DNA from 2 places in the Rhizobium sp. LjRoot258 genome. Region 2 is predicted to be linked to the other one. Evidence: riboswitches for the same ligand, from Rfam matches in the RefSeq annotation. Region 2 holds a riboswitch; the other holds the start of a gene.
What was found. A riboswitch is a leader RNA that binds a small molecule or an ion and turns the genes downstream of it on or off. The one in region 2 is predicted to bind FMN.
Positions count from the first base shown of each region.

Region 1: it holds a riboswitch for FMN, as region 2 does, so the genes downstream of both, ACSQ9D_RS05535 (DMT family transporter) here and ribB (3,4-dihydroxy-2-butanone-4-phosphate synthase) in region 2, are expected to answer to the same signal.

Region 1 is NZ_CAXUST020000001.1:1,107,920-1,123,398, forward strand. Features, by position in the region: gene clpP (ATP-dependent Clp endopeptidase proteolytic subunit ClpP) at 1-544, shown strand, start outside; gene clpX (ATP-dependent Clp protease ATP-binding subunit ClpX) at 838-2,115, shown strand; gene lon (endopeptidase La) at 2,531-4,945, shown strand; gene hupB (DNA-binding protein HupB) at 5,153-5,428, shown strand; FMN riboswitch at 5,555-5,705, shown strand; gene ACSQ9D_RS05535 (DMT family transporter) at 5,787-6,686, shown strand; gene ACSQ9D_RS05540 (esterase-like activity of phytase family protein) at 6,758-8,968, shown strand; gene ACSQ9D_RS05545 (aldo/keto reductase) at 9,035-10,021, opposite strand; gene ACSQ9D_RS05550 ((R)-mandelonitrile lyase) at 10,335-10,736, shown strand; gene ACSQ9D_RS05555 (class I SAM-dependent methyltransferase) at 10,739-11,344, opposite strand; gene ACSQ9D_RS05560 (GGDEF domain-containing protein) at 11,476-12,522, opposite strand; tRNA gene ACSQ9D_RS05565 (tRNA-Val) at 12,929-13,004, opposite strand; tRNA gene ACSQ9D_RS05570 (tRNA-Asp) at 13,402-13,478, shown strand; tRNA gene ACSQ9D_RS05575 (tRNA-Asp) at 13,531-13,607, shown strand; gene ACSQ9D_RS05580 (NADH-quinone oxidoreductase subunit A) at 13,942-14,307, shown strand; gene ACSQ9D_RS05585 (NuoB/complex I 20 kDa subunit family protein) at 14,298-14,882, shown strand; gene ACSQ9D_RS05590 (NADH-quinone oxidoreductase subunit C) at 14,898-15,479, shown strand, end outside.
Region 2 is NZ_CAXUST020000003.1:849,788-865,266, reverse strand. Features, by position in the region: gene ACSQ9D_RS32600 (sugar ABC transporter ATP-binding protein) at 1-912, shown strand, start outside; gene ACSQ9D_RS32595 (SDR family oxidoreductase) at 934-1,722, shown strand; gene tpiA (triose-phosphate isomerase) at 1,727-2,464, shown strand; gene ACSQ9D_RS32585 (glucose 1-dehydrogenase) at 2,533-3,315, shown strand; FMN riboswitch at 3,423-3,570, shown strand; gene ribB (3,4-dihydroxy-2-butanone-4-phosphate synthase) at 3,684-4,313, shown strand; gene ACSQ9D_RS32575 (hypothetical protein) at 4,530-4,697, opposite strand; partial or broken gene ACSQ9D_RS32570 (helix-turn-helix domain-containing protein) at 5,036-5,520, shown strand; gene ACSQ9D_RS32565 (flagellar hook protein FlgE) at 5,630-6,925, opposite strand; gene ACSQ9D_RS32560 (TetR/AcrR family transcriptional regulator) at 7,370-8,005, shown strand; gene ACSQ9D_RS32555 (DUF6502 family protein) at 8,106-8,954, shown strand; gene ACSQ9D_RS32550 (DUF5666 domain-containing protein) at 8,951-9,988, shown strand; gene ACSQ9D_RS32545 (hypothetical protein) at 10,139-10,435, shown strand; gene ACSQ9D_RS32540 (DnaT-like ssDNA-binding protein) at 10,469-10,786, opposite strand; partial or broken gene ACSQ9D_RS32535 (DUF1217 domain-containing protein) at 10,800-12,981, opposite strand; gene ACSQ9D_RS32530 (ArsR/SmtB family transcription factor) at 13,223-13,567, opposite strand; partial or broken gene ACSQ9D_RS32525 (TetR/AcrR family transcriptional regulator) at 14,140-14,238, opposite strand; gene ACSQ9D_RS32520 (EF-hand domain-containing protein) at 14,671-15,234, shown strand; gene ACSQ9D_RS32515 (hypothetical protein) at 15,448-15,479, opposite strand, start outside.

The sequences.
Region 1 (15,479 bases), on a different contig from region 2:
TTCGCGCCTGCTCAAGGAACGCATCATCTTCCTGACGGGTCCGGTCGAGGATCACATGGCGACGCTCGTTTGCGCCCAGCTCCTTTTCCTCGAGGCCGAAAACCCGAAAAAGGAAATCGCGCTCTACATCAATTCTCCGGGCGGCGTTGTAACAGCCGGCATGGCGATCTACGATACGATGCAGTTCATCAAGCCTGCGGTCTCGACGCTCTGCATCGGCCAGGCCGCCTCCATGGGCTCGCTGCTGCTGGCTGCCGGCCACAAGGACATGCGCTTTGCCACACCGAATTCCCGCATCATGGTGCACCAGCCATCGGGCGGCTTCCAGGGCCAGGCATCGGATATCGAGCGTCACGCGCGCGATATTCTGAAGATGAAGCGCCGCCTCAACGAAGTTTACGTCAAGCACACCGGTCGAACCTACGAGGAAGTCGAAAAGACCCTTGATCGCGACCACTTCATGGATGCGGACGAGGCCCAGGTCTGGGGTGTCATCGATAAGGTCCTGACATCTCGTGTCGAGATGGAAGGCGATGCCGCCTAGTGAGAAGTAGGGATGGTGTTGTATCCGCCACAGTTCTATCTCATTTGTGATCGAACAAGGGAAGAAACCCGGTGGCGGGTGCGGCAATCTCAAGTATTAATGCTATGTTGAATTTTTATGACATAGCATCGGCAGTCGAAGGGGAATTCGTTGCCGCCGGAGCCAGGACAGCATAGTTTGGACCGGTTCGTACCCCTTAACGGCCTTGGCCGGCTGGGGCTCCAAGCATGGAGCAGGCCAATGAGTGGACCGTTATTTCACCTTGAAATGCGGCGTGCTGGAAGGAAAGTGATATGAGCAAAGTCAGCGGCAGCAACGGCGGCGACTCTAAAAACACCCTGTACTGCTCCTTCTGCGGAAAGAGCCAGCACGAAGTCCGGAAGCTTATTGCCGGACCGACCGTTTTCATCTGCGATGAATGCGTCGAATTGTGCATGGACATCATCCGCGAGGAGAACAAATCCTCGATGGTCAAGTCCCGTGACGGCGTCCCGACGCCTCAGGACATCATCAAGGTTCTCGACGAATATGTCATCGGTCAGCGCCAGGCGAAGAAGATCCTGTCGGTTGCCGTTCACAATCATTACAAGCGCCTCGCGCATGCCACGAAGAATAGCGAAGTCGAACTGGCGAAGTCGAACATCATGCTGGTCGGCCCGACCGGCTGCGGAAAGACCTATCTTGCCCAGACACTCGCCCGCATCATCGACGTCCCCTTCACGATGGCCGACGCGACGACGCTGACCGAAGCCGGTTATGTCGGCGAGGACGTCGAGAACATCATCCTGAAGCTGCTGCAGGCTGCAGACTACAATGTCGAGCGCGCCCAGCGCGGCATCGTCTACATCGACGAAGTTGACAAGATTTCCCGCAAGTCCGACAACCCGTCGATCACCCGCGACGTTTCGGGTGAGGGCGTTCAGCAGGCGCTTCTGAAGATCATGGAAGGCACGGTTGCCTCGGTGCCCCCGCAGGGCGGCCGCAAGCATCCGCAGCAGGAATTCCTGCAAGTCGACACGACGAACATCCTGTTCATCTGCGGCGGCGCCTTTGCCGGCCTCGACAAGATTATTTCTGCCCGCGGCGAGAAGACCTCGATCGGCTTCGGTGCAACGGTGAAGGCTCCAGACGACCGCCGTGTCGGCGAAGTCCTGCGTGAACTAGAGCCGGAAGATCTGGTCAAGTTCGGTCTCATCCCTGAGTTCATCGGCCGTCTGCCGGTCTTGGCGACGCTTGAGGATCTCGACGAGGATGCGTTGATCCAGATCCTTTCCGAGCCGAAGAACGCGCTGATCAAGCAGTACCAGCGCCTGTTCGAGATGGAAGACGTGGAACTGACCTTCCACGAGGATGCTCTTCGCGAGATCGCCCGCAAGGCGATCGTCCGCAAAACCGGCGCTCGCGGCCTTCGCTCGATCATGGAGAAGATCCTGCTTGATACGATGTTCGAACTGCCGGCGCTGGAAGGCGTACGTGAAGTCGTTATCTCCGAGGAAGTGGCACGCGGCTCTGCCCGTCCGCTTTACATCTACGCCGATCGCCAGGACGAGAAGGCCAACGCTTCGGCGTGAGACGTTAGAGATATCTTTACGATACGAACCGTGAATTTAAGGGGCTTGCCGTCGGCAGGCCCCTTTCTATTTCAAAACCAGTGCACGACCCTGATAAATCTTGCTAAAGAGGTCGGAAAGCGCCTCTGCTGCCGTTGCGGATTCCCGCGTCCGTGGCAATTATGGAATGATTCCGTTTGGTGTGTTTCGGTCTTGTGTGTTAGCCGGCGCGGAAGTGGCAAGCGCCGGTCCAGTCTGGCGCTGCAGAGTGAAGGTGTTCCGTTGTAGCATAGCTGTCATGTCCAAGGGGACACCGGCCATGGCGCAGCTTGAAAAGCATAGTCAGAACCTCCACTTGTGTCTCAAGTGGAGTGCGGCCCGGTTCTAGTGGCCGCGCCAGAAGAGCCCGGCAACGGGACGATGGAAAGGAAATAAAATGACGAAGAAAACGTCAGCTGCGAGCATTGCATATCCGGTTTTGCCCCTGCGCGACATCGTCGTCTTCCCGCATATGATCGTGCCGCTATTCGTCGGCCGCGAGAAGTCGATCCGTGCGCTGGAGGAGGTCATGGGATCGGACAAGCAGATCATGCTCGTCACACAAATCAACGCGAGCGACGATGACCCGGAACCGTCCGCCATCCACAATGTCGGCACCGTCGCCAACGTATTGCAGTTGCTGAAGCTGCCTGATGGCACCGTCAAGGTCCTGGTCGAAGGTCGCGCACGCGCCGAGATCGATGCCTACACCGATCGCGAGGATTTCTATGAAGCCCTCGGTCATGTTCTCGAAGAGCCGCATGACGATCCGGTCGAACTCGAAGCTCTGAGCCGTTCGGTTGTCTCCGAATTCGAGAGCTACGTAAAACTCAACAAGAAGATCTCGCCGGAAGTTGTCGGCGCGGCCAGCCAGATCGACGACTACTCGAAGCTTGCCGATACGGTCGCTTCGCATCTGTCGATCAAGATCACCGAAAAGCAGGAGATGCTGGAAACCACCAGCGTCAAGGCTCGCCTCGAAAAGGCGCTCGGCTTCATGGAAGGCGAGATTTCGGTTCTGCAGGTCGAGAAGCGCATCCGCTCGCGCGTCAAGCGCCAGATGGAGAAGACCCAGCGCGAGTACTACCTGAATGAGCAGATGAAGGCGATCCAGAAGGAGCTCGGCGACGGCGAGGAAGGCCGCGACGAGATGGCCGAACTGGAAGAGCGCATTGCGAAGACGAAGCTGTCCAAGGAAGCCCGCGAAAAGGCCGATGCGGAGCTGAAGAAGCTGCGGCAGATGAGCCCGATGTCTGCTGAAGCGACCGTGGTCCGCAACTACCTCGACTGGCTGCTGGGTATTCCGTGGGGCAAGAAGTCGAAGATCAAGTCAGACCTCAACAACGCCGAGAAGATCCTCGAAGCCGATCACTTCGGTCTCGACAAGGTCAAGGAGCGCATCGTCGAGTACCTGGCTGTTCAGGCTCGCGCGACCAAGATTAAGGGTCCGATCCTGTGCCTCGTCGGCCCTCCGGGCGTCGGCAAGACCTCGCTCGCCCAGTCGATCGCCAAGGCGACCGGCCGTGAGTATGTCCGCATGGCGCTTGGCGGCGTTCGTGACGAAGCCGAAATCCGCGGTCACCGCCGCACCTACATCGGTTCGATGCCCGGCAAGGTCATCCAGTCGATGAAGAAGGCAAAGAAGTCCAATCCGCTCTTCCTGCTCGATGAAATCGACAAGATGGGCCAGGATTTCCGTGGCGACCCGTCGTCGGCTCTGCTCGAAGTGCTGGATCCGGCTCAGAACTCGACCTTCATGGATCACTACCTGGAAGTCGAATACGACTTGTCGGACGTGATGTTCATCACGACGGCGAACACGCTGAACATTCCTGCACCTTTGATGGACCGCATGGAAGTCATCCGTATCGCCGGCTATACCGAGGACGAAAAGCGCGAGATCGCCAAGCGGCACCTGCTGCCGAAGGCCATCAAGGAACACGCGCTGCAGCCGAACGAATTCTCGGTCAGCGACGATGCACTGATGGCGATCAGCCAGCAGTATACCCGCGAAGCCGGTGTTCGTAACTTCGAACGCGAATTGATGAAGCTCGCCCGCAAGGCGGTCACCGAGATCATCAAGGGCAAGACGAAGTCCGTTCATGTGACCGCAGAGAACATTGACGACTATCTGGGCGTTCCGCGCTTCCGCCATGGCGAAGCCGAACGCGAAGATCAGGTCGGCGTTGTAACCGGTCTTGCCTGGACGGAAGTCGGTGGCGAACTGCTGACGATCGAAGGCGTGATGATGCCAGGCAAGGGTCGCATGACCGTTACCGGCAACCTGAAGGAAGTCATGAAGGAATCGATTTCCGCAGCGGCATCCTATGTGCGCTCGCGCGCAGTCGATTTCGGTATCCAGCCACCGCTCTTCGACAAGAGCGACATCCACGTGCACGTGCCGGAAGGCGCGACGCCCAAGGATGGTCCGTCGGCCGGTGTCGCCATGGCAACCGCGATCGTCTCGATCATGACCGGTATCCCGGTCGACAGGAACGTCGCGATGACCGGTGAAATCACGCTGCGCGGCCGCGTGCTGCCGATCGGCGGTCTGAAGGAAAAGCTGCTTGCAGCGCTTCGCGGCGGCATCAAGAAGGTGCTGATCCCGGAAGAAAATGCCAAGGATCTGGCGGAGATTCCGGACAACGTGAAGAACAACATGGAGATCATCCCGGTGTCCCGCATGGGCGAGGTGATCAAGCATGCGCTGGTCCGCAGACCCGAGGCGATCGAGTGGGATGGCACGGTGGAAACGCCGGTCATTGCAACGGTCGAAGGGCTCGACGAAACGGGTGCAACCATAGCTCACTGAGCCATGTTTGCCACATTCGCGCCCAATTGCTTAAAAACCCTGAAAAGGCTGGCGTTTTCGCCAGCCTTTTTTTGTGAAATCGACACGCAGACGCTTGCATTTCCTTGATTTGCAGGGTCTTTGGGGTGCGGCGGGCCTGATGAACTCCGTTCTGCGCCTAGCTTATAGATTTGAGTCGTTTCGAACCATTTAGAAAGGGGTGGAAACATGAACAAGAATGAACTCGTGTCCGCAGTTGCCGAAAAGGCAGGACTCTCGAAGACCGACGCTGCTTCCGCAGTTGATGCTGTTTTCGAAGTCGTCCAGGCTGAACTGAAGGGCAAGGGCGACGTTCGTCTCGCTGGTTTCGGTAGCTTCACCGTTTCCCATCGCGCTGCCACGAAGGGCCGCAACCCGTCCACCGGCGCTGAAGTCGATATTCCGGCTCGCAACGTGCCGAAGTTCACGCCCGGCAAGGGCCTGAAGGACGCCGTAAACGGCTGATATGAATTTGCTTGGCAGCCGGACAACGAGACCGGCGGTGTAAGTTTCGAAGGGTTCGGCCACGGCCGAACCCTTTTTTTATGCATTTCGTGGACTTGTCGGCACACGAGGTCCGTCCTATGAAATGGTTGTTCTCAGGGCGGGGTGAAAGTCCCCACCGGCGGTAAGGGCTTCGGCTCAAGCCCGCGAGCGTCTTTCGGCCGATCTGCCGAAAGGGTCAGCAGATCCGGTGCAACTCCGGAGCCGACGGTTACAGTCCGGATGAAAGAGAATGAGCCGAGCGGGCGAGGGCGAAATCTGTCCTTGCCGCGACATCGCGCTCATGCGTCCTGATTTGTGTTGGTTTCGGATGAAAGACATGAATCAGACTTCCCAAATATCTTCTGCCTCGCGTGCGATGGTCGGTGCTGCCTGGATGGTCGCCGCGGGCATCGCCTTCTCGATCCTCAATGTCATCACACAGTGGCTGACGATGAAGCTCGCCTTTCCCTCGGCCTCGGCAGCCTTCTGGCAATATGCCATTGCGCTGGTCTTCTCGTTGCCCTTTCTCCGGCGCGTCGGCTTCGGGGCGATGCGAACGCGCTATCCCTGGCGCCATGTCGTGCGCGTCGCCTTCGCTGCATTCGGCGTGACGACCTGGGTCGCGGGACTCGCGTCCGTACCGATCTGGCAGGCGATTGCGCTGGTGATGACCTCGCCGTTCTTCATCATCATGGGTGCGCGTATCTTCCTTGGTGAATACATCGGTTCCGCGAGGTGGGCAGCGACCGGTACCGGCTTCGTCGGAGCGATGATCATCCTGCAGCCATGGTCCGATAGCTTCAGTTGGGCGGCGTTTTTGCCGATCCTCTCAGCCCTGCTCTGGGGCGCCTCGTCGCTGATCACCAAGAGTCTCACCGGAGTGGAACGGCCGGAAACCATCACCGTCTGGCTGCTGGCACTCCTCACTCCGATCAACGGCGGCTTGGCGGTGGCCGCCGGCTTCAGCATTCCCTCCGGCCTGACGCTTCTCCTTTTTGTCGTGGCAGGTCTGCTGACCGTCATTGCCCAATATTTCCTGACGCTCGCCTACAGCACAGCCGATGCCGCCTACGTCCAGCCTTTTGACGATCTGAAGCTTCCCCTGAATGTTTTCGCCGGCTGGTTGGTCTTCGGCTATGCCCCGACCGGTTATCTCTGGTTGGGTGCGCTGCTGATCCTCGGGGCATCGCTCTTCATCATGCGGAACGAAATGAAGAAGGAGCGGGGGGCCGGCTAACGCAGCCGGAATACACTGCCGGTGTCATTGCGCTGTCATGCCCGTCCCGCAAAAACCCTGTGTTTGAGTTCATGGGGGATTTCATGCCAATATTTTCGCGCAAGACAGCGGTTGTTGCCGCGCTTCTGACGACGGCGGCCTTACCGGCAGCCGCAGAGCCCGTTTTCAACCGCATAGCAACCTTCCCGGTGGCATCCAACCTGCCGGAGGGAAAAGACAGGCTTTCGGCCACTTCGGCGGAAATCATTACGGCCACCGACGACGGCATGACGCTGATCTATAGCGATAGCCCGCTCGGTGCGATCGGCTTTGTCGATATCTCAGACGCCAAGGCACCAAAGGCCGGTGGCGCGCTCATGATGGACGGCGAGCCGACATCCGTGACATCGGCCGCGGGCAAGGCGCTGGTTGCCGTCAATACGTCGGAGAGCAAGGCAAAGCCCTCGGGGCGCCTGGCGATCGTCGACGTTGCCACCGAGAAGATCGAGAGCACCTGTGATCTTGGCGGTCAGCCGGATTCCATCGCGCTCAACAAGGACAAGACCCTCGGCACGATCGCGATCGAGAACGAGCGTGACGAAGAGGCGAACGACGGCAAGCTTCCGCAGATGCCAGCAGGCGACCTGGTCGTATTCCAGGTCAAGGATGGCACGGTTGATTGCGGCTCGATCAAGCACGTCGCGCTGACCGGACTTGCCGGCGTCGCGGCCGCCGATCCGGAACCGGAATTCGTCTCCTTCAACGATCAGAACGAGATCGCCCTAACCCTTCAGGAAAACAACGAAATCGTCATCATTGACGCGGCGACTGCGTCTGTGAAGACGCACTTCTCCGCGGGCAGCGTCGATCTTGAAGGCATCGACACCAGGCGCGATGGCGCGCTGACGTTTACCGGTGAACTCAAGAACATCGCACGCGAGCCGGACGCTGTGAAGTGGCTCGACAATGATCGTCTGGTCGTCGCCAACGAAGGCGACTATCAAGGCGGTTCGCGCGGTTTCACGATTTTCGACAAGACCGGCAAGGTACTCTATGAGTCCGGTGCCTCCTTCGAACGCGCCGTTGCCAATATCGGTCACTATCCGGACAAGCGTTCATCCGCCAAGGGCGTTGAGCCGGAAGGCCTGGAGGTGGCGACGTTCGGTGGCCAGAAGTATATCTTCCTGCTGGCAGAGCGCGCCTCGGTCGTCGGCGTCTACAAGGATACCGGTGCCGAGCCTCAACTCGTTCAGATCCTTCCATCTGGCGTCTCGCCGGAGGGCGCAGTCGCCGTACCGTCCCACAATCTCCTCGCGACTGCCAACGAAGTCGATCTCGGCAAGGATGGTGGCCCGCGGTCGCATGTGATGATCTATGAACTTGCCGAGGGTGAGATCGCCTATCCGAAGATTGTTGCCGCCGAAAAGGACGGCAACCCGGTTGGCTTCGCGGCGCTCTCCGGCCTTGCTGCCGTTCCGGACAAGCCGGGCCAGCTGTTTGCCGTCAGCGACAGCGTGCTCGGCATGCAGCCGACGATCTACACGATTGACGCAACCAAGAAGCCGGCCGTGATCACCGAGGCGCTGACCGTAAAGCGCGACGGCCAGCCGGCACAGAAGCTCGACATCGAGGGCGTGGCTGTCGATGAAAAGGGTTGGGTCTGGCTGGCGTCGGAAGGCAACAGTGAGAAGCTGGTGCCGCACGCTCTATATCACGTCAACCCGAAGGGTGAGATCAAGGAAGAAATCGCACTTCCGAAGGAGCTGGCGGCTAACGAAATCCGCTACGGCTTTGAAGGCGTGACGATCGTCGGGTCCGGCGACGACGCGACGCTCTGGATGGCCGTCCAACGTGAGTGGAAGGATGACCAGAAGGGCTTTGTCAAACTCGTTTCCTACAATCCGAAGAGCAAGGAGTGGGGTGGCGTCCGCTACCCGCTCGACAAGTCCGAAGGGGGCTGGGTCGGTCTTTCCGAAATCTCCGCTCACGGCGACAGCGTCTACATCATCGAACGCGACAATCTCGTCGGTGACGCGGCAAAGCTGAAGAAGCTCTACAAGGTGGCGATATCAGATCTGAAGCCCGCCAAGTTGGGCGGCGAGTTGCCGGTGGTCAAGAAGACTGAAGCTCACGACTTCCTTCCGGAGTTAAAGGCCGCCACCAACGGCTATGTTCTCGACAAGCTCGAAGGCTTCGCTTTCGATGCCTCCGGCAAGGCCTACGCCGTCACGGACAATGACGGCGTCGACGATTCCTCGGGTGAAATGCTGTTCTTCCCGGTCAATCTCGTCGGCACGAACTGAGATTGATCTATCAAGGAAACAGAATGGCCGGGTCTACGCCCGGCCATTTTTTCTTGTGGTCGCGCCCTACCAGCGCTGGTGGACATAGGGAGCGACCAGCCGCTCGTAGATCTCGCGTGTTGCGTCCATCACGTCATGCGATAGTGGTGCGAGGCCTGCAGCTTTTGCGTTTGCGCGTGCCTGTTCGGCGTTGCGTGCGCCGGGGATGACGACGGTTACCGCATCGCTCATCAGGATCCAGCGCAGCGCGAAGGCCGCCATTGTTGCGCCGGCCGGCACGAGCTTGCGCACTTCCGCCACCGCCTGTAGGCCGACCTCGAAGGGGACGCCGGCAAATGTCTCGCCGACATCGAAGGCCTCGCCGTGGCGATTGAAATTGCGGTGATCGTCGCTCGCAAACTTCGTCTCGCGAGTGATCTTCCCGGACAACAACCCGCTTGCGAGCGGCACGCGGGCGATGACCGCGATGTTCTTCCGTCGCGCCTCCTGGAAGAACAGGTGATCGGGCCGCTGGCGGAAGAGGTTGTAGATGATCTGGATGCTGACGACGCCAGGATACTCGATGGCCTTCAGCGCTTCCTCGACCTTTTCGACGCTGACGCCGTAGCCCCTGATCTTGCCGGCCTTCTGCAACTCATTCAGGCCGTCGAAGACCTCCGGGCGATAAAGCACTTCGGTCGGCGGGCAATGCAATTGCACGAGGTCGAGGCTGTCGACGCGCAGATTCGTCAGGCTGCGATCGATGAAGCCTTCGAGATTGGCCTTGGTGTAGCCGTCGGCAACATGCGGATTGAGCCGCCGACCTGCCTTGGTCGCAACCATCGGCCGTTCGCCGCCGCGGCTGTCGAGAACGTCGGCAATGATCTTTTCCGACCGACCATCGCCGTAAACGTCGGCGGTATCGATGAGGGTCATGCCGGCGTCGAGCGCCGCGTTCAGCGCATCGCGACCGTCGGCTTCGCTGACATCGCCCCAGGCGCCGCCGATCTGCCATGCGCCGAAACCGATGTTCGTGACGGTGTGGGGCAGGTGACCGAAAGAATGCTGTTTCATGGAAATCCTCCGCGTGATGAAATGCCTCGGCACTAGCAGTCGCCCAGGCAAGGAGCAAGCGCTTGCAACGGAGATAGGGCGGCGTCTGCCGAGCGTCGCCATCTCTGCCGAAGAGCGACGCAAACGGCGCGCTCGGCGACCGATTTGCCAGGATACCGCTGTCGTCGGACGCGTCGTCGTCACTGGCCGGCGACCGAAGGCCTGCTGCTCAACCGGACAGGCTGTGCGATCGAGCCATACATCGCTTGGATGATGAGGACGCTTGGCTTACGGTCGGCTCCGATGGGCAGGTCAAGTTCGAAAGGATAATCTGATGGAGATCAAACCCCGCGGATCACGACCCTCGATGAAGGCGCCGGCAGAGTATTTCACGGGATCCGTCCGCCAGGATCCATTGATGGATGCGCCGAGCCCGGCCCGGGTGCGGGTGGTGAGCGTTACCTTTGAGCCAGGTTCCCGAACCGCTTGGCACACGCATCCGCTGGGACAGACCCTCATTGTCACCGCCGGAAAAGGTCTGGCGCAGAGCGAGGGCGGGCCCCTTCGTGAAATTCGCGCCGGCGACACGGTCTGGTTCGCGCCGGGCGAAAAACACTGGCATGGCGCCGCACCCGATACCGCGATGACGCACATCGCGATCCATGAAGCGCTTGACGGCAGCGCCGCCGGCTGGATGGAACACGTTACCGACGAGCAATACGCCGGAAAGGCCTGAGGTCAGAGACGCTTCAGACAGTAGGAAAAATGCGCGTGCGATTCGACCGTTAGGAACTCGAACTGCCAGCCATAATCCTTGCAGAATTTGGTGACCGCTTCGACGACGCCGTAGACGATCGGCTTCACAGTGTTGCCGGTGCAGAAATCGTGCCCGGCGATTCTACCCGTTCGTTTCACTTTCTTCTCACAAAGGAGGAGTTCCTGCCAGGTGAGCTCGAAGGAATGGTCCGTATCGATGTAGGCCCAGTCGAGGAAGTCATCGTCGAACTCGGCGAGCTTTTCGAGCGATGTGCCCTGCATCAGGTGCAGTTGCCCGCTCTCGATCTGGTCTTTGAACTGATTGTGGATTTGATCGAGCCCCGAACTATAGCGGTCCATGCTCCAGGGATCGATCAGGTAAAGCTGCGCTGGCCGGTTCTTTTCGAGGATCTCGGCCGTGTACTCCCCGAAGGCAGCTCCGACTTCAACACCGATGCCGCCGTTCGGGATACGATAGAGCAACTCGCCCCGATCCGGCAGCAGCCTTGCGTTCTCCATGTGATGAGCAGCAAGCTGGGTCCTCGGCATGCTCGCCCGTTGTGCCTGCCGTTCCGCGCGTGTTTTCATGATGATGTCTCGGATGATGCTTGTACAATTGGACCGTGCGGCCCGTGAGAACCACCTTATAGCCAGTGCGACGTAAAGTTGGCTAGGCTTCTTCCTGAGGAAGGCGCAACGCAGATCGCCGACGTCTGATTCTATCGATAGATGAGCCAGTCCTTCGGCACGTGCGAGACATTCGTCACGCCATGTATGGAGACGTTGTCTCCGCCCGATGCCTTTGCCATACCGAGCGCCTGCTCGGCGAATGCGATCAGGGCATCAGCAGTCAGGGCCTCCTTCGACATACATATCCCGACCGAGAATGAAAGCGCCGCGGCCCGTTTTCCGGATACTGGATGCACCACCGGAAGTCCCTTCATTCGATCGCGGAGCCTGTCGATGAGCCGCATGATTTCCGTCTCGTCTGCGGTTCGGAAAACGAAACCGAAGCGACCGCGATCGAAGCGGCAGGCCAGGTCTTCTTTGCTGGAGATCCCCTGGATCAGCTCGCCGATTTTCTTGAGGATGGGTTCGAGGAGGTTCGGCACGGCGGCAATAGTCTCATAGCCGTCGATGTCCGCAAAGGCGATTCCACAAAAATCAGGCAGCCCTGATTTCTCGTAGATCTTGGCTAGTTCCTTGTTGAACCCCCGGCGGTTCGCCAGCCCCGTCAGCGTATCCACAAATCTGGCAGCGTTCGCCGCGGCGGTCTCTCGCTGCACCTCCTCCAGTTTCTGCGATTTCTCCACCACCTTGGAGGCGAGCATTGAGCTTTGTGCCTCGCGAGCGTGTGTGGCCGAGCTCACCGATTGCAACGATCGCGTGAGAGCGGCCTTGTCTGTCACATCCTTGGCTTCGAAGAGCCGGGCAGCTTGGCTGATGACACTTCCGTAACGCGTAAGAGCGGACTTCTCTTCGTCGAGCAGGGAGAGAATGCTCTGCAGCTCCTGCTGCACCTGGCCGGAACGCGCCTCGAGTAGGCTGCCTTCGAAGTGATGGGGCAGGTAACGTCGGCAGATCGCATCCAGAGCATCCTGCGTCTTGACCGGGCCGAGCGACCTGAGTGCGCGGGCGAGATCCGGACTATTGCCGGTCATGGCCTCGAACACGAGCTCATAGTTGCGCGGCAGCCCCTCGATACCCAATTGTTGCAAGACCGTTGCAACGCGAAAGGCCATATTCGTGTGCGTATTGGGCTGCACCAGATGCTCTCCAACGTGACTCTGCGTTTACCATCGATGAACTGCGGGAAGGGGCCGGACCACCGGCCAGCATGGCAGTCACTTTTTAGGCAAGGTATGCTGGGGACTTCCTGCAGCGACCTTGGGCCGTGCCGAAAAGCATAAGAGATATGTATGAGAGAAACCGCAGAACGTCATGCTCGGACGGCAGACAACTTATAAGAACAATATTGAGCGCGCTCAATTAAAACGGAGTAAATGCCGAAATTGGCATAGAATGATGTGGACCCGCTGGCGCCCGTTTGGCTTTTAGCCGCTTGAGACCCGGTGGTCTTCGCTTCTGGCCGATAGACAGGCGGCTGCTGGCGCGGGCGGCGAAAGACCTGTTGCCAGGAGCAAATAAAATTGCGGATACGAGCGGAAAGAATGGTGGGCGATGAGAGACTCGAACTCCCGACATCCTCGGTGTAAACGAGGCGCTCTACCAACTGAGCTAATCGCCCTCGCGAGAACGGTCCGGTTCGGTCCGCCGCGTCGGTGGCCGTGATCTATGCGGATCGCGGACAAACCGCAAGAGTGTTTGCGAAGATTTTTTGATTTTTTTGAGTGGAGCTGCTTGCCTTGCCTTTGTCTTGGCGATTTCTGAACTGTGGAAAACCGCAGGCTGGGCAGGCGAGGGCTGGGGAGTTGGTTGCCTGCCCGCAGCTCGGCAGACACTCACTTAATAATACACCGATTCTGCCCATGGAATTTGAGGCCCCGAAAACAATTCGCGGACTGTCATCGTTTTGTCTCTAAAGCTGCTTGACACTGAAATGCGAACCCCTTAGTTAGCCGCTCATCGAAGCGGCGAGGCTGCTTTGACACGGACGCGAAAGCTTCCGGATGCTTGAAATGAATGCGGGTGTAGCTCAGTCGGTTAGAGTGCCGGCCTGTCACGCCGGAGGTCGCGGGTTCGAGCCCCGTCACTCGCGCCATTTCAAGAAAGGTACCACCTGGTGCTTGATCCGGTCCTTTAGTCCACCATGCGCGGGTGTAGCTCAGTCGGTTAGAGTGCCGGCCTGTCACGCCGGAGGTCGCGGGTTCGAGCCCCGTCACTCGCGCCATTCCGTCCCGGATATGGACTTTTTTCTCTCTTTGTTGCGTGCCTGCTTGGTCACCGGTTCCAGTCTTTCCTTTGGCTTGGAGTTCGTCGTTCGCTGCGAGCCATGCAATATCCGGTGGGCTGGCATGCAGTCTGAATCAACTTGTGTGGATTTGTCGCGACATCATTGCATCTGCTTGATAATGTCGCGCCTCGACAGTCGAATTGGTGCTCTAAAAGTCTTGCGCCGTGGCGCTGGCTGCGCTAACCACGGCTGTGTTGCAACGCACGTTCGCTTGCCGGGCAATTGCCCACTTGCGCCTTCCTGGCGCAGCCCGCAAGCAGGGATGAACCTGATGACTGGACTGCTCAGTTCCTATATTCCGATCGCTATTTTCATTGGTATCGCCCTTGTAATCGGCCTGGCGCTTCTGATCGCGCCGTTTGCCGTTGCCTTCAAGGCGCCTGATTCCGAAAAGCTTTCGGCCTTCGAGTGCGGCTTCAACGCATTCGATGACGCTCGCATGAAGTTCGATATCCGTTTCTACTTGGTATCAATCCTCTTCATCATCTTCGACCTCGAAGTCGCTTTCCTCTTTCCGTGGGCCGTTTCGTTCGGCGCGATCGGCTGGTTCGGCTTCTGGTCCATGATGGTCTTCCTCGCTGTGCTGACCATCGGCTTTATCTATGAATGGAAAAAGGGAGCCCTGGAATGGGAGTAGCCCAAAGCGATAAGGCGCTCGTCGCGCCACACCCGAAAGGCATCATCGACCCGGCAACGGGCAAGCCGATCGGCAGCGACAGCGCCTTCTTCGGCGAAATCAACGATGAACTGGCCGACAAGGGCTTTCTCGTTACCTCGACCCGCGATCTGATCACCTGGGCCCGTACGGGCTCGCTGATGTGGATGCAGTTCGGTCTGGCATGCTGTGCCGTCGAAGGCTTGATGCAGGTTTCCGGTCCGCGTTACGACATGGAGCGCTTCGGTGTTGCTCCGCGCGCTTCGCCGCGCCAGTCGGACGTTATGATCGTTGCCGGCACGCTGACCAACAAGATGGCGCCTGCGCTCCGCAAGGTCTACGACCAGATGCCTGAGCCGCGCTACGTCATCTCGATGGGATCCTGCGCCAATGGCGGCGGTTACTATCACTATTCCTATTCGGTCGTCCGTGGTTGCGACCGTGTCGTTCCTGTCGATATCTACGTGCCGGGCTGTCCCCCCACGGCAGAAGCGCTGCTCTACGGGGTGCTGCTTTTGCAGAAGAAGATCCGTCGAACCGGAACGATCGAGCGCTAAGGGCGGAGGACTGTCATGACTGAAGCCTTGAGCGAATTGTCTTCCTATCTCCGCGAGATGCGCGGCGATCTGTTTCTCGATGCATCCATCAGCTACGATGAGCTGAACGTAGCTGCGACGCCGGAAACGATTCTGGCGCTTTTGACGTTCCTGCGCGACGACGCACGCTGCGGCTTCATCAGCATGATCGATATCTGCGGTGTAGACTGGCCGCAGCGCGAAAAGCGTTTCGATGTCGTCTATCACCTGCTGTCGCCGAAGCAAAACCTGCGCATCCGCGTCAAGGTTGCCGTGGCTGACGGCGAACCGGTGCCGTCGGCAACCGTCGTTTATAGGGGTGCCGAATGGTTCGAGCGAGAAGCCTGGGACATGTACGGCATTCCGTTCTCCGGTCATGCGGACCTGCGCCGTCTTCTCACTGATTACGGTTTCGAGGGCCACCCCCTGCGCAAGGACTTCCCGACGACCGGTTACGTCGAAGTGCGTTATGACGATGCTGCCAAGCGCGTTGTCTACGAACCCGTCGAACTGAAGCAGGAATTCCGCAATTTCGACTTCATGTCCCCTTGGGAAGGCACGGACTACGTGCTGCCGGGA
Region 2 (15,479 bases):
GAGGGCGTTGGCATCATCTATATCTCCCACCGCATGGAGGAGATCAAAAAGATCACCGACCGGATCGTCGTACTTCGCGACGGGGAGCGCGTGCAGGAATTCGCCGACAGCGCGACACCCGTGCGAACCATCGTCGAGAGCATGGTCGGACGCTCGCTTGACCGCTTGTTCCCAACGCTGCCGGTTCCGACCGATCGGCCAGTACTTCAGGTGTCCGGGCTGAGTTCTCCTGACAATTCGTTCCGCGACGTTACCTTCGACGTCAAGGGAGGAGAAATCCTTGGAATCGCCGGACTGGTCGGCGCCGGCCGCACGGAACTTGTCCGCGCCATTTCGGGGGCGGATCCGATCAGCGCAGGCTCGATCAGGCTGGAAGGCGAAGAACTTAGGCTGCGCGATCCTGCGGACGCGATCGCCAAAGGGATCGTAATGGTTCCGGAAGACCGAAAGGACCAGGGCCTGGTAGTCGGCCACCGGATCGGCGAGAACATCATCTACGCCAACCTCGACAAGCTGGGCGGGCGTTGGATCACGCCGCGCGTCAAGCGTTCGTTCGCGGAAAAGGCGGTCGCCAAGTTCGGCGTAAAGGGTCGCGCCGAGCAGTATGCCTCGGACCTGTCCGGCGGCAACCAGCAGAAGGTCGTGATCGCGAAATGGCTTATGCGCGATCCCAAGGTCGTTGTGCTCGACGAACCCACGAGAGGCATCGACGTCGGCGCCCGAGCGGGCATCTACGACATCATCGTCAATCTTGCGAAACGGGGCGTCGCGGTCATCGTCGTGAGCTCGGACCTCGAGGAGGTTCTCGGCGTGTCCAATCGTATTCTCGTGCTTGCCCAGGGCAAGCAGGCAGGCATTCTCAATCGTGACGAGGCAAATGACGTCTCGGTCATGGAGCTAGCTACAATCTAACAGACAGAGAAAGGAAGAGCGGTGTCCGACATCACTCTGAACGCCCCGAAGCTTTTCGATCTCAGCGGCCAGGTCGCAATCGTGACCGGCGCCGGCAGCGGGATTGGGCAGCGCATTGCCATCGGCCTCGCACAGTGCGGCGCCGACGTCGCGCTGCTCGACCGTCGAACCGACGACGGGCTGGCCAATACCGCTGAGCACATTCAGGCTGCTGGCCGTCGTTCTATCCAGATCGCAGCCGACGTCACGAGCAAGTCTTCCCTTGGAGATGCGGTGGCCCGCATTGAGGCGGAACTCGGTGCACTGACACTTGCAGTCAACGCCGCAGGTATCGCCAATGCGAACCCCGCCGAGGAGATGGAGGAGGAACAATACCAGACGTTGATGGACATCAACCTGAAAGGGGTCTTCCTTTCTTGCCAGGCCGAGGCTCGCGCCATGTTGAAGAACGGAGGCGGGTCCATCGTCAACATCGCCTCCATGTCCGGCGTGATCGTCAATCGGGGACTGAGCCAGGCGCATTACAACGCTTCCAAGGCCGGCGTGATTCATATGTCGAAATCCGTGGCGATGGAATGGGTCGACCGCGGCATCCGCGTCAACACAATCTCGCCCGGATACACTGCGACGCCGATGAACACGCGTCCGGAGATGATCCATCAGACCAAACTCTTCGAAGAGCAGACGCCAATGCAGCGCATGGCAACCGTCGACGAAATGGTCGGTCCGGCGGTGTTCCTGCTGTCGAATGCGGCAAGCTTTGTGACGGGCGTTGACCTGCTTGTCGACGGCGGCTTTTGCTGCTGGTGATGTGATGAGAAAGTTGGTTGCTGGCAACTGGAAAATGTACGGTCTCGCTTCCTCCCTGGCTGAGATCGAGGCGCTGAAGGGGCTCACGGGCGAGGCGGCGTGCGATATCGTCGTCTGCCCGCCCTTCACGCTGATAGAAAAGGCCGCCGAACGAGCAAAGGATTCGACCGTCGCTATTGGCGCCCAGGACTGCCACCCGCAGATTTCGGGCGCCTACACTGGAGAGGTGTCGGCGGAGATGCTCGTCGATGCGGGCGCACGCTTCGTAATTCTAGGTCATTCCGAACGTCGCATATTCCACCACGAGACCGATGCCATAGTCGCGACCAAGGTCACTGCAGCTCACACGGCCGGACTGACCGCAATCATCTGTGTCGGTGAGACCCGTCGTGAACGCGGTGACGGAAAGGCGATCGAAGTCGTTGGCGGACAGCTACGCGCTTCAGTTCCAGCGGGTGCCTCCAGTTCGAACATGGTCGTTGCATACGAACCTGTCTGGGCGATTGGAACCGGTCTGGTTCCGACCATAGAGCAGATCGAGGAGATCCATTCTTCGATAAGGCAGATGCTCGAAGAACGGCTGGGCGAAGATGGGCGCAACGTAAGGATTGTTTACGGTGGCTCTGTGAAGGCCTCGAATGCCGCCGACATCTTCGGGGCGGCAAACGTGGATGGAGCCTTGGTCGGGGGCGCATCGCTGAAGGCGACCGAGTTCGCTGGGATCATATCGGCAGCCGTTTGAAAGTCGGCGTGACGCACTTGGGGCTGCTTTGCGCCCGATATCGTCAGCCACCGCGAAAGGAAGAGAGTATGAAACGCTTCGAAAACAAGACCGTCGTCATCACCGGAGGCAGCCGCGGCATCGGTGCTGGGATCGCCAAGCGCTTCGCCAGGGAAGGGGCCAATCTAGTGGTCTCCGCCAATGAAGAGTCGGTCCATGCAGTCGCCGAGCAGATCAAGGCGGATGGCGGCAATGCTGTCTCATTCGTCGGAGACGTCACTAGCAAAACTAGCGTAAAGGCACTCTATGACGCGGCGGAGAAGGCTTTCGGCACTGTCGACGTGTCCATCCAAAACGCCGGCGTCATCACCATCGCCCGCATCGAAGACATGACGGAAGGCGAGTGGGACAAAGTCATGGCGGTCAACACGAAGGGCGTCTTCTTGTGCGCACAAGAAGCAATTCTGCGCATGCGTAAGCATCGACGCGGCGGCCGCATCATCAACACCGCCTCCGGCCAAGCGCGCGACGGCTTCATCTATACGCCACACTACGCCGCATCGAAGATGGGGGTCGTCGGGATCACCCAGAGCCTTGCCAAGGAGGTCGCGACCGAAAATATCACCGTCAACGCCTTCTGCCCTGGCATCATCGAGACGGACATGTGGGCCTACAACGATCAGGCCTGGGGAAAGCTCCTCGGCAACTATGGCCCTGGGGAACTCATGAAGGAATGGGTCGAAGGCATTCCGATGAAGCGGGCAGGATCGGGCGAGGACGTCGCCGGTCTCGTCACCTTCCTCGCCAGCGACGATGCTGCCTACATCACCGGCCAGACGATCAATGTCGATGGCGGCCTGATCATGTCGTAGCTTTATTCAACAATGGGGAACGGTGCGTTCACCAGGAAGAATCAGATTCTCGATCGCTCGGCGGCTGGAAGCCTCTTGCAAAACAACGCATCGATCCCCTATGTTATTGGTGTTCTCAGGGCGGGGTGCAACTCCCCACCGGCGGTATCGAGGCAACTCGGAGCCCGCGAGCGCCTTCGTTGGATAAACGGAGGGTCAGCAGATCCGGTGAGATGCCGGAGCCGACGGTTACAGTCCGGATGGAAGAGAGCAATGCAGACGACTCCGCTCTATGAGCGGAACCGGACGCTTGTTCGCCCAAGGGAAAATGGTGGCTTTGACAGGCCATGCACGCCGCTCACAACGGCTAACCCTTGAAAGGCAAGAAAGTGACGATTTCCAAAATTGACGATGCGGTGGCCGCGATTGCGCGCGGCGAAATTGTCGTCGTTGTCGATGACCGTGACCGGGAAAACGAAGGTGATCTCGTGATTGCGTCAGAGGCAATTACTCCGCAGGCGATCGCGTTCATGATGAACCACGCGCGTGGCCTCATCTGTGTCGCGATGGAAGGCGAGAGGCTCGACGAGCTCGATATTCCTCTGATGGTGCCGCGCAATACCGAAGTGCTCAAGACCGCCTTCACCGTTTCCGTGGACTACATTCCGGAAACGACGACCGGGATATCTGCCGCCGACCGAGCTGCCACCGTTCGAGCACTCGTCAAGGACGGTACACGCCCCGAGGATTTTGCGCGCCCGGGTCATATTTTTCCGCTTCGCGCTCATTCCAATGGGGTGCTGTCTCGTCCCGGCCACACAGAGGCGGCGGTGGATCTTGCAAGGCTCGCGGGCTTGTCACCCTCAGGGGTGATCTGCGAAGTGGCCAACGACGACGGCACGATGTCGCGATTACCGGAACTTGAGGCGTTTGCTGAGCGCCATCGCCTTCATCTAGTTACGATCGAAGACTTGATAGCCTATAGGACCGCGATGACCTTATCCGAGAGAGCGGCTTGAACTTCGTAGAGATCGCGTTCGGTTGGGATGCGATCTCCCTCTTGAATCGGCGCCCGTACTGATGGGTCAGCATTTCGAGCCATTCTCGGATCCACTGAGAACGCGCAGGAAATTGTCTTCCGAGCATCTGCACGGTCGGAGGAAATGCAAATGCGACAACGGCATTTGCAATCCATAGCATGAAGACGCACACTCCTTTGGCAAAGCTGCGAATCTTCAGCGGGACATCTCCGCGAGCGGCCACCATACGAGCAGGCCGATCGTGCCCTGCATCGAAAAGACGAAGCCGACTACGAAAAGCAGGATGGCATATGGCTTAAGGGTTATACCCGGCATGAGGAGCGCTGTGAGGCCGATCAGGAGATGGAATGTGGTGGTCAGCACAACCCCCCCAACAACATGACGCGCCGATCGATCCTGTTCATGAAAAACAAGCCGACCAGAATGCCAAGCACGCTGAACAGGCCACATCACGACTATAATCAACGGCGATCTAGAGCCTTGAGCGCCTGTTCGGCGAACCGTGGTGACGTCTATGCAAGTCTTTCGATCAATTCTCTCATCGTCAGCGTCGGTCGCCGATAGGCGGCCGCTTGCATTGTGAGCGCCTTCAGAACCTCCGCGAGAAGCGTCGATGGGGCCGAGTATACCGTTGATCCAACCTTCCCTTTCGGCAAGAGCGTCGATGCGCCCTCAGTCCTGTTCATTCGGCTGGCTTTCAAACGCTCCTCGACATGATCCTCGAGGAATATCGCGAGCACTGCGCGGAGGGCGAGAAGGTGCTGTCCGGGCTGATCGGCGTGGTACTGTCGCTGATGGATCGCCTCGGGGGCGTCGTCGCGCTGCCTTCGACCTCGCCGACGGTTGCCCTCGGGCTTGCGCTTCGTCGCGCGATCGACATTCACTTCAAGGAGGACTGGACCGTCGGCCGATATGTCGAGGCGCTCGCAACGACACCGCACCTGCTCGACAAGGCCGCCCGCGAGGTTTTCGGCCTCTCGGTCAAGGAGCTTTTTCTGGAGCGGCGCCTCCTGGAGGCGAGGCGCCTGCTCCTCTTTACCGTCCGCTCAGTGGAAGACATAGGCCGAGAGACCGGCTTCGAGGACCCGGCCTATTTCTCCCGCTTCTTCCGCAAGCGCACGGCGAGGCACCTGCCGCGTGGCGCCGGCGCCATCTGCATCAGGAGACGAAGACGCCGGCGGTTTGATCCGATGGATCATCGCGCTACTCCAACTTCGCCTACAGCACATTGCGAAAGGGCTCTCAGTCTCGGCCGTATCCCGGTGATGTCCAGCCCGTCACATTACGGGTTATCCTTATCTCTTCAGGTTGACGAGCACGTCCATGATGTCGGAGCCCGTTTGGAACACCTTGGAATTGGCCGTGTAGGAACGCTGGGCTTCGATCATTTCGGTCAGTTCGCCGGCGAGATCGACGTTCGAACTTTCCAGCGCACCCGATTGGATAGAGCCAAGGCCATTCGATTGCGGAAAGCCGGTGACCGTCACGCCAGAGGCACCGTTTGCGCTGTATACGTTGCCGCTCAACAATGTGAGATTGTCAGGGCTGGCAACAGTTGCGAGCGGTATCTGATAGAGCGGCTTTGTCGTGCCGTTCGAATAGGAGACCGTAACGACGCCATCCGTGCCGATACCGACGGAGCTGACCGTGCTTGCCGCCTGACCGTCGGCCGAACCTGTTGCGGCGAAGTCCGATGAGAGCTGAGTGAAACCCGAATAGTCCATCGTGATCGTCTTAGCGGTAACGGGATCGACGATGTCGGTGTTGGTTGCAGAGGTCAGTTGGCCGTTCGCATCGAAACTGAGGCTGGCCACGCTTACCGCACTGGAGGAGTAGGGGAAGGACGTCGTGCTGCCAGTGCTGGCATCAGCATTGCGGTAGGCGGCGACTTCCCAGGTGGTGCCGGTGATGGCACCACTGGCGTCTGTCGTTTCGCCAGTCTTGGTGAAGTAATAGTCGTACTGCACCGTGTTGCCAAGGCTGTCGTAGGCGACAAGCGACATCTTCTTGGTGTCGTCGGTGACAGTCGTCGCGTCGTTTGCGCTTGGAAGTGCGCTGGGGTCTGAAACAACCTCAGCGCTTGAATCGAGGTTGCCGCTGAAATAGGCCGAGGTCGAAGCGATTGCACTGAGACCGGACTGGGCCACGTTGACCGGTACAAGGCCATCGAAGCCGTTGACGACGACCGCCGGCGCTCCCGAGTCATAGGAGTAGCCCATCAGCGTAAATCCGGCGCTGTTGACGAGATTGCCATTCGCGTCGACGGAGAAATCTCCGGCGCGCGTCAAGACGGGTGTTCCATCCGCGCCGTTGACGATGAAAAAACCGTCGCCAGAAATTGCAAGATCGTAGGCGGAGGTGGTGTAGGAAATGTCACCTTGTTCGGCAACGGCCTGGCGGACCGACGTTTGCACGCCGCCAGAGTTGTAGTTGCCGGTCGTGGAAGGGAGGACGAGCGAGGAGAAAGACGTCGATACCGACTTATAGCCCGTTGTGTTGGCGTTGGCTATGTTGTCAGCGACGGTGCTTAAGCGGTTGGCCTGCGCGTTCATTCCCGATACTGCGGTTTTCATGCTGCCGAAGATGCTCATGGCATTTTTCCTTTCGTGAGGAGTGAAGGGACATGCCGTCATCTGGGCGCACAGGAAGACCGGACGGCAAACGCATGCCGACGCGAAGCGCGATGAGGACTGGGCGAGTTCGCAGCGGATCATCCGTGCGCACCGCTACGTCCAGCCGAGTGGCAGATTCAGCGGCGAATCATTATGGTACTTCTTGGTACTTTAAATGCAGCCTTAACGTCTTCAATCCCTGAAATCATCTATTATTTTCTGTGGCTGACGGGTTGAACTTCGATCGACAGCGGTTACACCGCAAAACCGTGGAAAGTCCTGCCGGCGTTCGCTTATTTAGTGGCAAGTGGTTGACGTTGCTTCGAATGTCGTGATTTGTAGCCTGCGCGAAGTCGTGCAGGTCAATGCATCCGGCGCCCGACCACTTTGCGTCTAGGTATCAGCAACGGATTGGCGAAGCCCGTGAACGCGCCTGAACAAAGACTTGATCAACGGCAAGTGAAGCGGTCCCGTGGTCGTCCTCCGACCTCTGATGAGGCAACTCGCCGTCTGCAGATAATCGAAGCCGCACGACAGGCGTTTGCTGAGCTTGGCTACGCAGGTACAACGACAGATATCGTGGCAACGCGTTGTCAGATATCGAAGCAGACTCTGTACCGGTTGTTTCCCAGCAAGCAGGAATTGTTTGTCGCTGCAACCAACATCTCCGAACAAAGGCTCCTTGCGCTGCCGCGGCCGATTGACGAGCAGGCGCCGATCGAGGAGACGATCGCCAGGATATTCCGCATTGACCGGGACGACGACGATCAGGCAATCCTTGTCCGGACGATTGTCAGAGACTCGTCTGTTATTCCCGAACTGGCGGAAGCGCTGGGTACAAGCGAGGTTCTTCGCTCCAGGCAAGACCTGGCCGAATGGCTAAGCGCGCAGGTCGAGAAAGGCTTGCTGCGCCTCGACGATCCGCTGAGTGGTGCGCGCCTGTTGATGGACATGATCTTCGGAGGCATGAACCCGCCCGATGGATGGAGCAGCCCGGAGCAGGAGAGGGAACACCTATGGCTGTGCATCATGGTTTTTCTGAGAGGCACAGCACCTTGATTTTTGGGTACGCATAAGTACTAAGGTTCATCGCTAAGGGACTTGATCAGGCTTTGGTTACGTTTCATCACCGAGGTCTGTGGATGCGAGCGTTCAGATAATGAAGCAACGGCCTAAAGCTCCATTTTCAGAAGAGGCTCTTCAGCGAACACTTGTGCGCGTCCTCAGGCCAATAGTGCGGCTGTGCTTGGCGAGCGGACTGAACTTTGTCGCGTTTTCGGGCTTGATGCGGCGCCTCTTTGTCGAGGTCGCTGAAACAGACTTTGCTTTACCGGACAAGAAGCAGACCGACAGTCGCATATCATTGCTCACCGGCATCCATCGCAAGGACATAAGCCGTCTTCGGGTGAGCGAATTGACGGTCGAATCCCTGCCTGCGCCGGCTTCCCGAACGAGCCGGATCATCGCTCGCTGGCTTGCTGATCCCCGTGCCTGCGATGAGGCAGGTATTGCCAAGGCGCTGCCTCGCGTTTCGTCAGACGGAGATTTCTCCTTTGAGAGTCTGGTTGCCGAAGTCACTCGTGATCTTCATCCAAGAGCTGTACTGGATGAATGGGTTGATCGCGGGCTTGCGATGGTCGACGATCAGGATCGCGTTCATCTGAGCGCAGCCTCTCTCATTTCCAGCGGGGATGCCGAAACGAGACGGCACTATTTTACGCGCAACCTTCATGATCATGCGGCTGCGGCCGTAGAGAACATCCTTGCCGAGGCACCCCCGTTTTTCGAGCGAGCCGTCCATTACAATAACATTTCCGATGCGCTCGCCGCGCGGCTGGAGGAGGCGAGTCGCGAAGAAGCCATGGCGATGCTTTTGCGGCTCAATCGGCTAGCCAATGGTGCCATCGAGAACGATTCCGGCGGAAATCGGCGTTGGATCGCTGGCGTCTACGTCATGCAAGCGAAAGATAGCCCGGTTGAGTCGGGTGGCGGGGAGAGCGACGAATGAAGCCGTCGGTTCTTTTGCGACGTCAGTTCTTGCTGGGAATCGCCTGCCTGCCTGCGGCGCTGGCGGCGAACGCCGCGGAAAGGACTCGACCCCACGATCACGGCATCGGAGGTACCGGTCAATCCATCGTCGGTGGTGAAGATCATGGGATCGGTGGCACCGGCATCGTTGGCACGATCACCGGCTTCGGCAGCATAATCGTCAACGGTCGACATGTTCCTTACGCACGCGACGTCCCGGTCTTTATCGATGGTCAACGCGTCGATGCGGGTGACATGCGCCTTGGCCATGTCGTTCGAGTACTGCTCGATGGGCAAAGTGCTCAGGCAATCCATATAACCAGTGAAGTCGCCGGCCCCGTTTCAGCAATCGGCAAGCGGCAAATGACCGTTCTTGCGCAGCGCATAGACTTGAGCAAGGTAGAGCGCCTGCCACGTGTGGCGCTTGGACAGGTCGTCGCTGTCTTCGGAATTCGCAGACCCGACGGCACCATTGTCGCGAGCCGCGTAGAGCGGCGTAAGAGGTCTGCGGTTCCCGCGCTGAGGGGTGTCGCGGAGTTCAACGACGGACAGGCCCGTATTGCAGGATTTGCGATTGGCCGGTTGTCGCGCAGCTTCAATGGAAAACGTGTTGTTGTCAGATTCGCTATGCGGGGCGGCCAGTGGCGGCCAGCGCGCGTCAGTGCGGAGGAGATTGTGCCCGGCCTTCAGGCGGGCGTCGTCAACATAGAGACCTTTATCGAGCGAAACGGTTCAAGCCTACGGGCAGGCCTCGGAATCCACGTACGCGAAAGAGGTGCAGGCGTTCTGGCAGACCAGGGGCGCGCTTTCCTTGATCTACCCGTATCGGGTGGAATGTTCGAGGCCCGCGGACCGGGTGCACCTGACAGGCGTCCTGCATTTGATCCCAACCGACCGGGCGGCCCTCCGCCAGATGGTCCAGGCATGGGGCGGCCGCCACCTGGCCGACGCGGGCCGCCGCCGGGAGGACCGCCATCCGATATGGGCGATCCTCCCGGGCCACCGCCGGACTAGACGCCAACAAACATGAAGTGTTCCTAGTGAGCATTGGACGTGCGCATGACTGGGTAGCCGTTGGCAATTGACAAATGGGAAATTTTCCCATTTATTTTGCGAAGCAGAGCCGATCGTTGCATGGCCTCTGGAGAAAAGGAGACTTGTCCCTTGGACGATGTGTTGCGCTTCAATGCCATTTCGCTACCAAACCGCGATGCGGTGCGGTCGCCCTACGGCTGTGAATTGCAGTCGACTCACGCCGAACTCGCCCAAGTCATCCTCACCTGGGAAAACCACGATCAGATTGTCGAGTTGTTCCGGCGGGCCAGCGGGGTTGCTCTCCAGATCACCGACCTTTGGGAGAAGACCAAGGGCAGTCGCCTCGACCAGGATGATGTCGACTTCCTTACGGGGCTAATGGCCGTACAGGCGCAGTTGGCAAAAGCCGTATCGCAAGTTGATTGACGATAGTTGCCAAGACTTTTCTTTCGTCGCGACTCAATGAAGCCGGAGGCCGAAGTGATCGTTTCGTAGGAGCGGCGCTACAGTGATCGACAGTGCCTGCATATCGAAGCAGATATCTGCGACCAAGCAGGTGACGATCGCTTCGCACAGGAGTTCGACTTCGAGTGGGATTCCGGCAATCTCAATGCCTTCTATACCAAACACCCCGGTACGAGGCCATGCGCGCTTCTGCTGCGGGTTCAGCTTTTGACCCGAGAACGGCAGCAGATCTATGAGATCGCAGGCAAGCCGAAAGGCGCTTTCCAAGCCCTCTTCTTCCGTCGCAATGAAATCCGTGCTTCGACTGGACATGGCCGTCTTGCTCCTACGAACTCTTCAACTGAGCAACTGCCAGCAGCGTATCCGCGCTGATTGACGTGGCGCCACTGAGGATCGTCGCTGCGCTCGAGGTCGTGGTTCCGTTGCTCATGTCGTACATCGCGGTAAAACGCTTGATCAAATCCTTCACCTTGTCGGGATCGCCGAGATCCTCGATCTCGATGAAGTTTGAGACCATCTCCGCCTGCTTCTCGACATCCATGTTCGAGACGGAGCTGGAGAGGCCGAAGGTTGTCGTGAAGAACTCGAACAGTGCGTCGTCCCCGAGGATGTCATAGGCACTGGAAATCGTTGGGGCCATTCGCTCGAAATAGAGTGCCAATCGCACTCCGGTATTGCTGTCTCCCTGATCACTCTCCAGAGTTTGCCGCAAATAGTTGTTCACGGTGTCGATGACATCGCCACGCTGCTGAACAGTGCCTTCAGGCTCGGAAGAGAGGTTCCCGTCCGTGTCAAAGTTGAACGAGGCAACGATCTCAGCGAACCGATTGTCAGACAGGCTGTTGACGTAGCTGTCGGGGTCGTCCGGATCGGATGCGAACATCTTCTGCAATTCGGCGTCGGTAACATCATCGGGATCGATGCCCTTCGCTTCGAGCATCAAATTCACAAGACGGTGGTCCACCAACACGTCAGAGGCCGTCTTCAATGTTGCCATCTGAGTATTGAAATAGCTCATCTCGGTATCGGCGGCGTCTGAGGCGTCTGTCGCGTCCGTACCGGTAAGGTATCGGATCTTGTTTTGCTTGTAATCCGCAACGAAGTCATCGATGACCGATTGCGACATGGCGAGCAACGGAACCTTAGTGTTCCCGTCGGAGTCGAAATTGAATGAAGCACGCAGTGCGGTGAACCTTTCGTCATTGAGCTGGTTCACGTAGCTGTTTGGATCGTCCGGATCGCTTTCCAGTATTTTTCGAAACTGGCTTTTCGTAACCTCGGAAGCGTCGATTCCAAAGGCGCGTAGCGCCATCTGCCACAATTCGGCGTGATCGTCGTTGTCGTCATCGTCGTCATCCGCATTCGACGTCAGGAAGTCGTCGATGCTGGTCACGTCCGCGATGCGGCTCTTGTAGTTGTCGACCGAATCCTCGATCCAAATGTCGACACTGCTGACGCTGTAGTTTTCCGAGAAGGCAGTCGTGGTGGCAGATGTCTGATCACTGGTCTGCGCTGCAGTTCCATCAGCCAGTGCTCCATCGGAATCGAAATTGAACGCGTCGTGCAGTTCACTGAGCCCGATGGCAGTCGCAAGCGATGAACTCTTCAATGCCGCCGAGATGTAGTTGTCGGGGTCAGAATCGCTCACGCCATAGGCGGTGCGTAGGTAAGTTACGAGCTTGTCGTCGGCCATTAATTCGTCGACGGAAGTGATGCTGCCGATCGTGTCTTCGAAATACGTGGTGTAGGCGTCGCCGACCGAACTCGACGCGAATGTCGATACGGAAAATCACATACATGTTTTCGACTTGAGACTTCTGGTCATCGCTCTGCACCGGATCACCCGCCGTGCCGTCCGTGCTGAAATTGAAGGCCTTTGCGAGATTGACGAAGACGTCGTCGTCCAGTTGGTTGACGAAGCTATCCGGATCGTCGACGTCGCTGGTCAAAACGCTGCGCAGAAAGCTGGTGGATGTGTAGTCCGTGCTGAGGCCGAAAGCCTCCAGCACATAGTTGCGAAGCCGGCTGCTACCGAGAAGGTCATCGACGGAGGTCACCTCGTCGATCGCGCTGTCATAATAGTCGGTCTCCGTTGTCGTCGCTTCCGTCTCCTCCTCGAACGAACTCTCGTAGTTGTCGAGCAGTGAACTCTGTTGCACATCTGTTTGAGCAGTCGCGTCCTCACCGACGAACTTGAATGCCGCAGCAAATTGCGTATAGCGGCTATCGCTCAAGGTGTTCGCGAAACTCGAGGAGTCGCTGAGGTCGCTTTCAAGGACCTTCTTCATAAAGGCCTTCGCATAGGTCATGTCTTCCAGACCATAGGCCTTCATCGCGTAGGAATAGAGGCGGTAGTTATCCATGAATTCATCGACGGTCGTTACCTTGCCGATGTTTTCCTTGTAGTATGCGGTCTCGTTCGCAACCGCGCCTTTTGACGCTACTGCTGATAGCGTCTTGTTTAGATTGTTCGCCACCGTAAGGTAGCTAAGATACGTAGACACCATAGAACGCGCCCCCTAACAGAGCAGGCCAACGGAAAGGCCAACTCGGTTGCCACCCTCAGGGCGTCGCCGAGACCCACGTTCACCTGCCGCATGTTCAATGCTGGGTGGCCGCTCCATTCAGCCAAGAGGGCGCCAGAGAAACTATGTTCATCAAAGGCGCACAGTCTGTACTTCATTACAGAACCCATCAGTTCTATAAATGATTCCGTGGCTGATCACCAGCATTTTCTCGGAGCGTGCGCTAACCTCCGAACACCGCGTCGGGATGCTCTTCGACAGGGCGATGTTCAGACTGGCGAAGCAGCAAATCCCGCGTACGCTCGAGCGTGAGCAGGATGGGCTCCTTCCGAATCGAGTAGAATATTGCCTGGGACGCCCGCCGTCCCGTGACGAACTGACACGCTCTCAGAACAGCAAGATGCTGGGATAGTGCCGACTGACCAAGGTTCAGCATCTTGGCAAGCGCGTTGACTTGAAGTTCGCCGGAGGAAAGATGTTCGAGCATGGCCAACCGGTTTGCATTTCCGAGTACGGAGAGGTGCTCGGCCATTAGTTTGGTATCCGGATTTGCAGAGTGATAGGTCATGATGGCCCTCAAGAATGGACAAAGAATTGCCATCACCGCATACGCAAGTTCTGCGGCGCTGAATGGACTGTTGGGGATGCGAAGCTTCTGTGTGGACTAGTTCGGCCGCGGGATTGGCGCCGAACGCAACGCCGGCTCGAGCTTTAGGTCGGGGGCGAGACTATATGGTCGTATCTGCTGCGAGTTGACTATCGCGATAAGCCGCTGGTCATGCCGAATAAGGAGAGTGGACATCATGTTCACCGGTTTGAATGGCTTTAGCGGAACAATCCTCCACAGCATTAAACAGATCGTTAAAATAGTAGCCTTTCGGATTGAAAAGACTGCTTTTTATGGCTCTTTGACCGAAAAAAGGTATTTTTAGTACGAATTAGTTCCTTATTTCTGAGGCAACGGCCACGATAGAGCGGCGCATCGATCAATAACGAATCAGTGCGCAGCCACGCCCGCGAGCAAATATGCTTATGCATCGTTCCAAACGGAGCTTGCGCGCGTTCCGGGCGAGCCAAGCCTATGCCCGTCCGTCCTCGATGTCGATCATGACGCCTCGGCTATCTGCAAGTCCTTCCCCCCTCCGACGGGGGACGGTCCAGCATCATTCTCCGATGGGCGACAACGACTGCAGCAAAGAGGTCTTCCTTACTGGCAAAGAGCTTGTACAGGGTCTGTTGGAGACCTTTGGCGCCCACGCGATCGGGCAAGTTGTCCAATTACCCGGGAGTTTCTGATTCAGAAACCACCGGTCCACAGCATGTCGGCTAGCGAATCAGCCGCCCAACAATCAGGCAAAATGTCAACTACGACTTCTTGCCAGCAGCCTTATGCTGTTGCGAGTTTGGCAAACTCAGATTAGAGAACTAACCAGTTCTGTAATGCGTCACCTCACTCATCTTCGTCGCATAGGAGCGCTCTGTGACAACAATCGCGTCGACATCAGCCACTACGTCCTACCGGTACACGAAACTCGCTTCGGGCACCACCGAAAGTCAATCAATTTCCTCTAATGCTACCGGCAGCTCGACCGGAGTTTCCTCGACCTCTCGGAGGAAAGCGCACTGATCGACAGTGCACAGAAACTCCTGTCTCAGTTGATGTCGATGCTGATGAGCATGCAGCAAGGTCAAACGGCATCGGATGGCAGCCAATCCGATACCGGCACTGGCCAGCAGCAAGGCGATCTAGCCACTTCAATGGACACTGACGGTGACGGTCAGGTCAGCCTGGCAGAGTTCGTTGGAGCCCGTCCGTCGGATGTAAGCGAGGAACAGGCAACAAATCTGTTCAATAGCTTTGACACAGAAAGCTCAGGCTCCCTGACAGTCGATCAGTTGAACGAGGCAATGGCGGGAAATGCGCAGCCAATGGGGGCGGGGGCCCCACCGCCGCCATCGTCATCAGATGACTCGCTTTCCGACCTGTTCAGCTCGCTGGATACAGACGGTGACGGTGTCATAAGTCAGGAGGAATTTGCTGCTGGTCGTCCTGACGACGTGAGCGAGGAACAGGCGAATGCACTCTTCCTGAGCTTGGACCAAGATGGCGCCGGGTCGATCACCGAGGATCAATTTCTCGACGCATTGAGGCGACAGCCACCATCGTCGTCACCTGATTTCCAATATGCGGCCTTCGAAAGCGATGACGAATCAACGCAGACATTCATAGTCTGAGTCTAGGACGAGATTGCCTTGGAAGGCGCCTGTAAACTTTGACCTAGCCTCCAAGTTTTATTCCTTTTTGAGTTCGCTCCGGCGGTTGTCTAATCGCACGCTACTCGTCAAGATGGTTTTGGCACTCGGCATCGTCACCGCGTCGGAGAAAGCGAACACGGTGTAAAATTGAATGGTTGGTCGTCCCCTCAGCGACCGTCTTACCAGTCAGAGCTATCCAGTGCCGGGAGCAGGGTTGTCTTCGC